Regions from separate parts of the Methylophaga sp. UBA2012 genome, predicted to be linked through region 1. Evidence: riboswitches for the same ligand, from Rfam matches in the RefSeq annotation. Region 1 holds a riboswitch; the other holds the start of a gene.
What was found. Region 1 has a riboswitch for cyclic di-GMP ahead of B2248_RS03620 (hypothetical protein). Riboswitches for the same ligand answer to the same signal wherever they lie in the genome.
Positions count from the first base shown of each region.

Region 2: another riboswitch for cyclic di-GMP. It lies ahead of B2248_RS14210 (hypothetical protein); the one in region 1 lies ahead of B2248_RS03620 (hypothetical protein).

Region 1 is NZ_DDCG01000003.1:87,625-93,590, forward strand. It holds tRNA gene B2248_RS03610 (tRNA-Arg) at 239-315, opposite strand; gene B2248_RS03615 (hypothetical protein) at 472-1,002, opposite strand; cyclic di-GMP riboswitch class I at 1,017-1,099, opposite strand; gene B2248_RS03620 (hypothetical protein) at 1,453-2,133, opposite strand; cyclic di-GMP riboswitch class I at 2,151-2,235, opposite strand; gene B2248_RS03625 (methyl-accepting chemotaxis protein) at 2,655-3,971, shown strand; gene B2248_RS03630 (TMEM165/GDT1 family protein) at 4,048-4,602, opposite strand; gene alkB (DNA oxidative demethylase AlkB) at 4,937-5,569, shown strand; gene B2248_RS03640 (HD domain-containing phosphohydrolase) at 5,739-5,966, shown strand, end outside.
Region 2 is NZ_DDCG01000019.1:222,907-228,872, reverse strand. It holds gene B2248_RS14220 (hypothetical protein) at 1-1,286, shown strand, start outside; gene B2248_RS14215 (alpha/beta fold hydrolase) at 1,461-2,300, shown strand; gene B2248_RS14210 (hypothetical protein) at 2,363-3,622, opposite strand; cyclic di-GMP riboswitch class I at 3,639-3,719, opposite strand; gene B2248_RS14205 (helix-turn-helix domain-containing protein) at 3,801-4,862, opposite strand; gene B2248_RS14200 (autotransporter domain-containing protein) at 5,015-5,966, opposite strand, start outside.

The DNA.
Region 1 (5,966 bases):
TGACCAGGAATAAAATTGTGATGAGGTATTTTGTTCTTCTATTTCGATTTACTAGTGATGCCTGACAATAGTCAGACAGTTTTATCTGGTAAAAATGAGTCTGAAACCATAATGCTGAATCATCCATTATCACATCAGTATCATTTTGTTAGTGTCCCAAAATTGTCCCAAATGGGCATTTTGAGGATCTAGCGTTGACACCAGAGTAATGTAACTTATTGAAAAAAGGAAGATTAAATGGCGTCCCCGGCAGGAGTCGAACCTGCGACCTTCCCCTTAGGAGGGGGACGCTCTATCCTGCTGAGCTACGGGGACATTGGTCAGGCATTATAACAGCGATAAGCATTAAGCTCGAAGACTGAATATTGTTTGTTGATTAATCGTCATAGGATCGGCGGTTAAACGGTAACGATACAAACAAAAAAGCCGTCACTCTATGACGGCTTTAAACGTTTGAAATACTGAAATTAACTAGACAGCAAGTTTTACTTTGCGACGTAAGCCCATAAAACCAAGTAGCGCAGGAGCAAATAGCAAGGCTGCTGGAGGAAGTGGAACAGCTGAAACCTCGAAAGAAGTAAAGTGAACTACACCCGGAAAGCTTGAAATGTTGAGATTTACTGATTGTCGCACGTCATCCGAAGGGTCCCAAGTTATATAAGCTAACTGCTCACTTCCAACCCAACTTATACCATTAGCCAACCATTTTTGCGTACCAATATTAATATCCCCCGTATCAAACAGGTCTGATAAAGTATAGAAAGTAATGGTACCGTCATCATTCGGAGTCTCCGCATTAAAAACAGAAAATTCACCAAAAGATAACTTCCCGTCCTCATTCAGATCTTCGCCAACAAAACTCCCTTTAAACTTAATAACTTCAGGACTCCCCGTGGGGGCCCATCCGGCAATAAAATTAGCTTTAACAACAGTTGCAGCCCAAGAGTTGTGGGATAGTGTCAATAAAACGAGGCTTAATAGCATCCACAATTTTTTTTTCATAAGAAATTTCCATCTAATGCAGCCCAGCCCTGATGCCACTAATGCACAGCTGTAGGTTTTCCGTCCCTGACTCACATCAGGTTTGGCGATAATATGTTGAACAAAATTAATAAATTAAAGTTAACTTGCTATGGCGAGTAACAGATGAACACTTATATTCTGTTGTTAACAGGTTACTTAAATTGAATTAGAAAAAAAATCATCCTTAAGTATGATTTTTTTAAAAAATTGACTTTAAATTCATAGTAAAAATTGAGTCAAAAAAATGTTCAAAGAGAATATTAACTCACGTCAACATATCTCTAATTAAGTTCAGATTAAGAAGACTATATGGAGTTAGGCAATATATGTTCGATAACCAGCTTGTCATGGTGAGACAATCAGTGACAAAAAAAGCCGTTACATTTTGTAACGGCTTTTTTTTATGAAACGCCAGTATCTATTGATTGATTATGCAGCTTGTTTGGCTTTACGGCGAAGTCCCATAAAACCAAGCAAAGCCGGAGCAAACATAAATGCAGCCGCTGGAATAGGCACTTCCGACACAGGCGCGATGCCTGCGGCACCTACGGTAAAGCCATGCCAGCCTTCACTTGTATGAGTAAAACTGAACGAGTCAAATAACCCTTCAAGAATAATCACTCCATGTAGCTCGGCAAAATTAGAGGTAGTAAATCCAGTACCGTCAGAATACAGGGTGGGTGATCCCGAACCGTACTTCCCTAAACCAGTACTATCAAATTTAATTTTTGTATCACCAAAATCAACATTATTTGCGTTCCAGCTGACAAGGGCAATGTAAGGATTCAGCACTGTTTCTGAAAATTTTATTTCTACTGTACCACCGGTACTCAAACCGATAATTTCACGTGATGATGGAAGATTGCTAACCGTCCCCTTGGTGTAGGCATTACCCCACCAATTATCTGTCGCTCCCGATTCTATGAAATAAGCATCAGAACTTGAGCTAAAACCAACACTGACATTGTCACTACCAAACGCCATGGTTCCAGATGCAGTTTTTTGACTTGTTTTTGTCCAGTCTGTCCAGCCAATATTTGCAGCATGAGCCGATATCGTTAACATCGATGCTGACAGAGCAAGGGTTGTTGCAAAAAATTTTTTATACATGTCCCATATCCCAATAATTTTGCAACCCAGCCCTGTCAAGACTTCAATATACAGCTGTAGGCTTTCCGTCCCTGACTCACATCAGGTTTGGCGTTAATGTGTTGAACACGATGAAATAATAATATAACTATTTAATTTCGCAACAGGTAACCACCAACAATCAGTTGCGCACTATTAACTTGCCTTAATTAATTAAAAATTACATTGTACTTTGGTACTAATTTATTAAAAAAAAGACATTCCATTCTTCCTCAACACAATGTTTATAGAGGAAAATTCGATACGTTTTCAGCATAAGTGAAAAATAACTTAATCCTCACTCGGCAGAACACAATTTACCCATATCCACCCACCGTGTTTGAAATGCAAAAGTCAGTGCCCCCCATTAAGATCATTAACTTACCAGTAACGTGATAGACATCATGCTTTCGTATAAAAGCAGTTAACTTTTACTTTTCACTGCCGATATAAGATGCATACAATTAAATTGCACACTATTTGCAAAGAGGCGAAAAAAAGACATGTTTGGTAAAACAAAGCAGTTAATCACCGAGAATGCGTTATTAAAAAACGAACTCACTCCCTTGCAGGAGATTTTCAGCGCCATGCAGTCATCACTGGCCATTATTGAGTTCACACCTGAAGGTATCATCACCGCAGTAAACGACAATTTTTCTCGGGTAACAGGTTATTCCTCTTCTGAACTGATAGGACAGCATCATCAACTGTTATGCGATAAATCCGAAGTTGAATCTTCCCGATATAAAGATTTTTGGAAGCATCTAAAGAACGGTGAGTATTTTTCAGGGGAAGTATTACGCAAGCATAAAAACGGCCATGATATATGGCTGGAAGCCAATTATTTCCCAATAAAAAATGGTGAAGGCCGTGTCGTTAAAATTTTTAAGATTGCTAACGATGTGACCGAACGTGTAGAACATTCTCGTAGTAATGATAGTTTGCTATCTGCAATCGATCGTTCAATGGCTATCATAGAGTTTGATATGGGAGGTCGTGTCACCAATGCCAATCAAAATTTTCTGAGCCTTATGGGATATAAGCTTGATGAAGTGAAAGGACAGCACCATAGAATTTTTTGTGACTCAGACTATGTAAAAAGTCCTGAATATGCCAAGTTCTGGGAACAATTGAATGAGGGACGTTTTATTGCAGACAATTTTAAACGGATAAATAAATATCAATCTGCTGTTTGGTTGGAAGCCACCTATAACCCTATATTCGATAGTAATGGCAAGCCCTATCGAGTCATTAAATTTGCCACTGACATTACTGAAAAAGTTCGCCGTTCCGAGGAAGAAAAAGCGGCCGCTAACACAGCCTATACAATATCACTGGAGACAGAAAAGTTATCCTCGACAGGTGAAGATATTATTTTTAAAACCATTGATAAACTTGAAGAATTGAAACAACAATTCAGTCATTCATCAACCGAGTTGGAACAGCTAGGTGTAGAAACCGCACAAATATCATTTATCGTTAAAACGATCAGCGATATCACTGAACAAACAAACTTACTCGCCTTAAATGCCGCAATAGAAGCTGCAAGAGCGGGTGATAGTGGGCGTGGTTTTGCTGTTGTGGCTGATGAAGTTCGCTCACTGGCGACACGGACCTCACAATCAACGGCCGAAATAGCGAGCATGATTAATAAAATCCAGTCTAAAAGTGATTCCGTCATAAAAAGTATGTCCGGAAGCATGTCGGGTGTCGAATCAGGCGTTGAGTTTGCTAATACCGCAGGGAATACCATCAGCCAAATCAGAAGCGGTGCAAAAAAAGTCGTGGAAGTGGTAGAAAATTTATCGAATCTTCACTAACACTATTAGTGATAAACCATCGAGCCGCACACAGGTGTGTGGCTCGATAATATTTATTGTGCCCTTGTCACAGGGTTTACCATGGAATAATGGTTAAACCAACAATAACAAATACTAGGGAAGCAGCCCATCTAGCCACATTCAAAGGGATCACTTTCAACATGGCTTCTCCTGCGTATACTACTGGAACATTGGCTAATAACATGCCAATTGTCGTGCCCAGTGTCACCATAAAAATATTTTGGTAGGTTGCAGCAAGCGCAATCGTAGCGACTTGCGTTTTATCACCAATCTCAGCAATGAAAAATAACACGGTGGTAACGACAAACGCCCCGTATCTAGCATATTTAATCGCATCATCATCTTCCTTGTCTGGTATCAATAACCAAGCGGCCATCGCAATAAAACTCAAGCCCAGTATCCACTGACCTGTTGGACCAAGAATAAATTGTCCAAGCCAGGTGCCCAGCCAGGCAGATGCAGCATGATTGAGGAGTGTAGCAACAAGGATTCCAGCCACGATGGCTGATTTATGGCTAAAACGTGCAGCTAGCATTAAAGATAAAAGCTGGGTTTTATCACCAATTTCCGCTAGCGAAACCGTGAGAACAGAAGTAAAGAAAGCATCCATTAAATAAACTCCGGCGGGATAACAATACCAAGACAAACAACGATCTCCCGCCAAGAGGAATCATTATTTGTCTCAGGTCTTGTCAATACCAGCAAGCTGGTACGAAACTGCCATGGACCTTGAGGGTCCAATTATGTTGACAGCTTCAAACACCGGTAGGTGAGTAGACTACTCCCCCAAGACGATGACAATATTCTAGCTGTTATCTAACTAATTGCCTATGGTTAATCTGCATTTTTTATTGGCGGCTTTTATCCAATGAGCGCATTATCCAATCGCAGGTAACAACACTCATCAACTTAATTAATCTGCTATAAACGTATACTGAAATACAATGTCTGACATGGTTATCAAACTTGCAGAGCAAAGCTACCTTCTTAAAGGAGTAGCAAAACAGATTGCAGAAAACTTGCTCACTGAAATAAATCAGATAAGCGCACTCTCCCCTTTTCGACAAATGTCGACTAAGCGCGGATATTATGTAGGAGCAAAAATGACCAATTGTGGTGACTTAGGCTGGGTAAGTGATAACAAGGGATACCGTTATACAGCTATCGACCCACTGACAAATATGCCGTGGCCATCCATGCCTGAGTTATTTGAATCGCTGGCAGAAGAAAATGCCTCATTGGTAGAGTTTCAACATTTCCAGCCTAATGCTTGTCTTATCAATCAGTACACTCCCGGTGTCGGTATGGGCTTGCACCAGGATAAGGACGAAAAAGACTTCACTCAGCCTATTGTTTCCGTCTCTCTCGGCGTACCGGCCATATTTCAATTTGGTAGTAATAAACGCAATGAAACACCTAATTACCATTTACTTGAGCATGGTGATATCGTCATCTGGGGAGGCGTTGACCGTTTACGCTTTCATGGTATAAAACCGATCAAACTCGCTCATCACCCTCTAACCGGTCAATTTAGATATAACCTGACATTTCGCAATACAGGGACGACTATCGACTAGACTAAAAAAAACGTTATACGCATAATGATTAGATTTAGAGTCTGAAAGCCAAGTTTAATTGAGGCATTTTGATACTTTTAACTAGCAGCCTACAGGTTTCGTAAGCTGTCTTTAGTGGCTTTATTGCAGGATGCGCGGTCAGAAGTGCCACATAATCAGGTAAACCATCTTGATTCGCGAAGACAAACTAATCACTCAGAGTCCCTATGCAAAAGCCAGGAGGCAAAGCATTCTGAAAAAATCAAAACACGTATTGATCATTGATGACCAATCTACAGGGCGCACAATTCTAGAACGCATTATTCAACAAATTGCTGACAATATTGTTGTTACGTCGTTAAGTAGTCCGGGAGAAGGTCTAATATGGCTTAACGATAATGAGCCGGATCTCATCGTC
Region 2 (5,966 bases), on a different contig from region 1:
TCGATGAAAACGATCGCCCTGTAAAGCTGGACGGTTCAAACCAATCAGTCATTAACTACGGTCTTATTGAAAGTGGCGATGATGATGCTATTCGCGCTAAAGGCACTGACCTGACTATCGATAACTCTGGCACCATTATTGGTGGTGATCGTGGTATACGCCTTCAAGATGATGCCGATAATTTCACTTTGCTTAACCGAGAAACTGGAAAAATCTTTGCTGAAAATCAAGCCGTAAGATTAGACGATGATACCGAACTGAAAAATGCACACATCACCAACTATGGTCAGATCGAGAGTGAAAAAGGTCGTGCTATTCAGAGTCGTGGTGCAGGCACAACAGTCATTAACTACGGGACATTACGTGGTAATGAAGAAGTGATTGAAGCGCGCGAAGACTTCACCCTGGAAAATCACGGCACCATCGTCCTGAATGGTTTGTCATGGAACGCAGCGACGAAAACCTGGACTAACACTGGTGCCACCGACGATGAGGACGGCGTGCAATTTGCCAGCGGTACCGCAGATAACTACGGTGTGATTTTGGGCACCGATGATGGTATCGATATCGACGAAGGCAAAGTACACAACCATGCTACCGGTGTGATTGTATCAACCGGTACAGAAAGTGACCCTTTGAATGGGGGCAATGGTATTGATATTGATCCACTTTTCGAACCGAATGTAGGTGATGTTCGCACAGCCGGTCCACTGACCATCATCAACGAAGGTTATATCGAAGGCGTTCATGCGATTGGTTCGGATGACGCAAGTACTTCTGAAGTCACCGTCACCAACAGTGGTACATTGGTCGGTCGTTCAGGCACAGCTATCCATTTTGCGCCCAATCAAGGTAATAGCAGCCTCACACTGACAGGTAACAGTGAAATTATCGGTGATGTGATGTTTGGTAGCGGTGATGACATGGTGATCGTCGAAGGACTCACTACTACTGGTCAGCTAAGCTCAGGCATCTTTGATGGTGGTGAAGGCATCAACAGCATTTTCTTCAATGATTTCGAATTGTCAGATATTTTGTCATTTGAAATTTCTGATGCGCTTGTCTACCTGTCATTAGGCGTGGATAGTGGCGAATTACTATCAGGCAAGTTCAAAAACTTCTCATCATGGGGTTTTGGTGATGGCATCTTCTCTACTGAGTATCTTGCCAGCCAGTTCTCTAACCCAAGTGCCGTACCATTGCCTGCAGCATTACCTCTGTTTGCTTTTGGCTTGGTAGGTATGTGGGCTGGCCGTTCACGTCTCAGAGGTGCTAAAGCAGCCTAATTTGGGTGTTATTTAGAGGCCTGAGTTTAGAGCCAGTGTAAACACTTGATATGGAGTGTGTACACTGGCCCTAAATTATTTTGGGGATATTAAAACCTTCGTTAAAGCAGTCACCCTTTAAATTAGGTATGTTAGTGTCTCACTCACTATCTCAGTGTCAGAAAGAGGCCAGTTTTGAATTCTCGACATATTGTTTGCTTCACTTTTTTATTGCTGCTTCAGGCATGTTCTTCGATACCGACGACACAAAACCGCTCGGATACCGCATTACACTTGGCTAACAGCCATGGTTGGCAATCACAGCTCCTCACCACGTCTTCATTCCAATTGCAAAGCTTTGTTCCTAAAAACAGCAAACCATCAAAACGTTTAACGATTTATATCGAAGGCGATGGCTTAGCTTGGTTAAGTCGTCGAAAAATATCTTCTGATCCCACCCCAATCGATCCACTTGTACTCAAGCTTGCAGTACAAGATAAACAAGCTGTCTACCTGGCTCGTCCTTGTCAGTATATTAACTCTGATACCTGTGACAAAAAGGTATGGACCTCTGCTCGATTTTCAGCTGAGGTTGTGGAATCCATGAACCAAGCCGTCACTGAACTGAAAAATCAGTTTCAGGCCTCATCATTAAGATTGATTGGTTACTCAGGTGGTGGCGCCATTGCTACTTTATTGGCAGCTGAACGAGATGATGTCGACCAGCTGGTCACCGTGGCCGGTAATATCGATACAACGGCCTGGACAGAAATGCAGCATATTTCAGCATTAACAGACTCACTTAACCCGGCAGATGCATGGCAAAAACTCACTGATGTTCCACAAATCCACTTTGTTGGCAGTGAAGACAAGATCATGCCTGAGGCGGTTGCCAAGTCATATCAACAGCATTTTCCTGACTCCAGGCAACCCGAGGTCAGAGTGATTACTGGCATGACTCATCACTGCTGCTGGGCTGAGCACTGGCCAGAATTATTAATGGAAATTTCGGCTTCTGATCTGGAAATCGAATAGATAAAAAAAGCCATCATGCACTTCATGATGGCTTTGTTACTTGCAGATAGTTTTTAAGCTATTTATGCGACTAAATTCGCTTTACGTCGCAAACCTAAAAAGCCTAATAATGCTGGCCCAAATAAAAATAAAGCGGCTGGAACCGGCACGGCACTGACAGCTTGACTCACCACCAGATTAGCAAAGGTATCACCAAACACCAGTTCAAAATTAAAGCCGCTAATGCTCGGCAGAATGACACTATCAAAACTGCCAACGATGCTGGCAAACGTTAAAAAGTTAAACGTACCTTCGGTGACATCATCACCAATAAACTCAAAGCTCAACACTCCGGCCAGCGAAGCGATACCTGACACATCCAGTAAATCAGAATGCGTTTCATCAAACTCCACTACCATCGAACCAAACTCGCCTTGCGTGTAATTACCATTGATGATCATCGTGCCAATCGAATTACCCGCAGTCAGACTGGCATAGTTCTCATAACTTGAACCATTGACCGTAACGTTGCTGTTTATCGTGCCAGTGCCTGATAAGCTGCCGCCTTTAATATTCACGCTGGTTTGAGTCATGACGCCGTTGTTGATGGTTTGACCAGAGGTTTGTGTGTAGCTCCCCTCGCCGGTGACACTTCCCTTCGTATATATAGTTACATCACCACTATTCGTCATGACATTATTGTTGATAACTTCATTATAATTTCGCAGCGTATTTGAGGTCGAAAAAACACCGGAGTTTGTTATCAAGCCTTTGTTTATAATACGGTAATTATTGTTCAAATCCGCGTTATTTGTAATCTCACCAGTATTAGTAAACACAAAACTATTATTAGTGAATTGACTATTATTTATAATTTTGCCTTGGTTATTCACCGAACCGGCCATGATGAGCTGCCCATCATTTTCTATCTCACCGGTATTTGTCAGGGAGACGGCATTAAAAAGTCCTGTCGATTTAATGGAAATAAAACCATTATTATTCATTTCGCCTTGATTGTATAAACTTCCCCAGACAGCCAAAACCCCATCAGTACGATTATCAAGGACTCCTAAATTTTTCATGGTATTACCCTCGGTAATATACGCATGCTTATTGTTGATAAACGTGCCAGTATGGTCGATGGTAATTTTACTCGATTCTAAGGTAGTGACATTATTATCATTCTGGAACGTATCGCCGTTATTGACCGTATTATTATCGTCAGTAAGATAGAGTCTTTCCGTGTTAATGCCGCTTAAGTCTTGAGCATACGCGACACTTAGGATTGAACTAGTCATTAATACAGTGACTAGAAAAAGTGTAGGTTTTACAAAGGTATTCATCCGTTAATCTCTCGTATAGAGCAACCCAGCCACCTTGTCATCCTCAAGGCCTGTAGCTTTCCGTCCTCAGTTCACACTGAGTTTGGCAGAAAAATAGCGTATTGGAATCAATACACAACGAGAAACAGCTTAGTGTTTGTTTTGATTACGCACTATCCGATTTTCGCAAACTGTAAATTTAATTAAAGGCACGGCGAAGTGTGGTTGAAGGTAACTCACCAAAGAGTTGCAAATAGTCATTGGAAAATCGGCCAAGATGCCAAAAATGCCACTCACTAGCCACCTGTGTCACTGTTACACTGATATCGACCGGACAGAGAAGCTGAGAGCGAACCCGGTTTAATCTCAGTCGATACAAATAAGCATTGGGAGTCACCCCCACCACTTTTTTAAAGTTATATTGCAGATTACGCTGGCTGATATACAAGTCTTTACAGATATCAAGAATCGTCGGACAAGTATGACTTTCCAGCTTGGCATGAATATAGTTTATTGCTTGTCGTACTGATATCGTCGCCCGACGGCGTGACAAAACATCACTGGTCTGACCATCAAGCAGTAAGGATGAATCCAGTGCTAGTAACACATATTCCATTACCGATGAGTTCATGTTTTTCTGTTGTTCACGTAAGAGATGATTCGAGTCCATCGCTGATAACTCACATAGATAATCAGTGAAAACCTCTAACGGTTGTCGGTTCACCTCACTGAACAGCATGACGCACTCAGCAGCCATTTCCCAATGCTGTGGATTAATAGCTCTGGCTGACTCTAGAAGTGCCGACTGTTCAAATCGAAAATAGATCGTCTCAACATCAACTCCTGCCTGTATATCAACTTCAACATTGGCTGGCAGAAAAAATAATGAATTCTCAAAGCCATCGTACTCAGACACTCGCACCTGATTGTTCGCCGATCGTGCAAAAGACACTGTGCAAAAATCCTGCTCAATGATGGCACGTTTATGCACAATCTGATTTTGTTGTTCAAGCACGATTCGGACATCATCATTGCCCATTTCACGGTAATGTCCGCGGTACTGTCCTGCAGATAATTGCATTATCTCAATGGGCAACCAGTCTTGTGCCACCTGCTGTTCATAGGCATCAAACAGAGGCTGATCACGATAGACAGTATGGTGCGTCGACATCACTTTTATATGTTCGGTAGGAAGGATTGAATGCACATGACAATAAAAGCCATTAGAATGAATGACTCTGAATATACCCTGATTCAGCATTCTTTTCTCATTCATTGCAAACGGATGCTCAAGAAGCCAGACCTCATAGATGATAACGTGTCTCTAACAAACCACTAAGCAATCACCAGCTCCAAAACAAAAAAGCCCCAACCGTTTCCAGTTGGGGCTTTTCATTTCAGTAATGCTTCAGTCTAGAAAGACCAACGCAGTTTGACTGATGCCGTTTGGTTTAAAAAGTCTTCACGACCTTCTACATCGTATTGAGCGGTGATATCAGTGTAATCGTTTAAATTAACGGTGGCACCGACACCGGCTCTGGCTAACCACGGAGAGGGATCAATCCCATCCGTAGTAAAGGCAGTACCACCACCAGTATAAGACGCTGTCAGACTAGTATCGTCATTGATGACATCATAGCCCACGCCGATATTAGCCAGTAAAGTCGTCTTATCATTTAACTGATGGTCGATATCGGTTTGTACCATTAAGATAAATTCATCGGAATGAACGCTGTCCACATCAAGGTTAATCGCCCCTGCGCCTTTTTCTGTGTAACTTTCATCACGAATATACGCATAATCGGCACGAAGGCTTGGCATTACTGTGCTGCTGTCATTCAGCTCAAAACGTTTGCCAATACCCACACCCACATGGGCAGTGTAGCTATCGTAAACTGCTTCAGCGGTACGGCCAATAAAACTGATTTGGCGTTTGCTATCATTTTTATTCATACCCACATCGGCTTGCCAGTTCAGTTCCACATTTTCAAACTGGGATAAGTCATGGCTACCGTAGGCAATCAACTGATAGGCATCAATATCGGCTTTGTTACCGGATGACATACCATTACCATCAACGCGGGTGTTCATATACGATAAAGCCAGACCTAATCGGCTTGATTGGCTGACATCACCGTCCATACCTACCACAAAACCGTAAGAGTCGGCATCATAACCACTCACACCATTACGTTCTTGTTGACGGGTCCAGCTACCCACCGGTTTTAACCACATGTTTTTATCAGTTAAAAATGCATCACCTGAAGATAAACCACGAGTATTGGCCTGACGGCTTTGAATCACGCGGTTGGTGCTGTGCAAAGTATTGGCAGCGAGTTTTGTGGTGCCGCCCACCAGTAAAGGT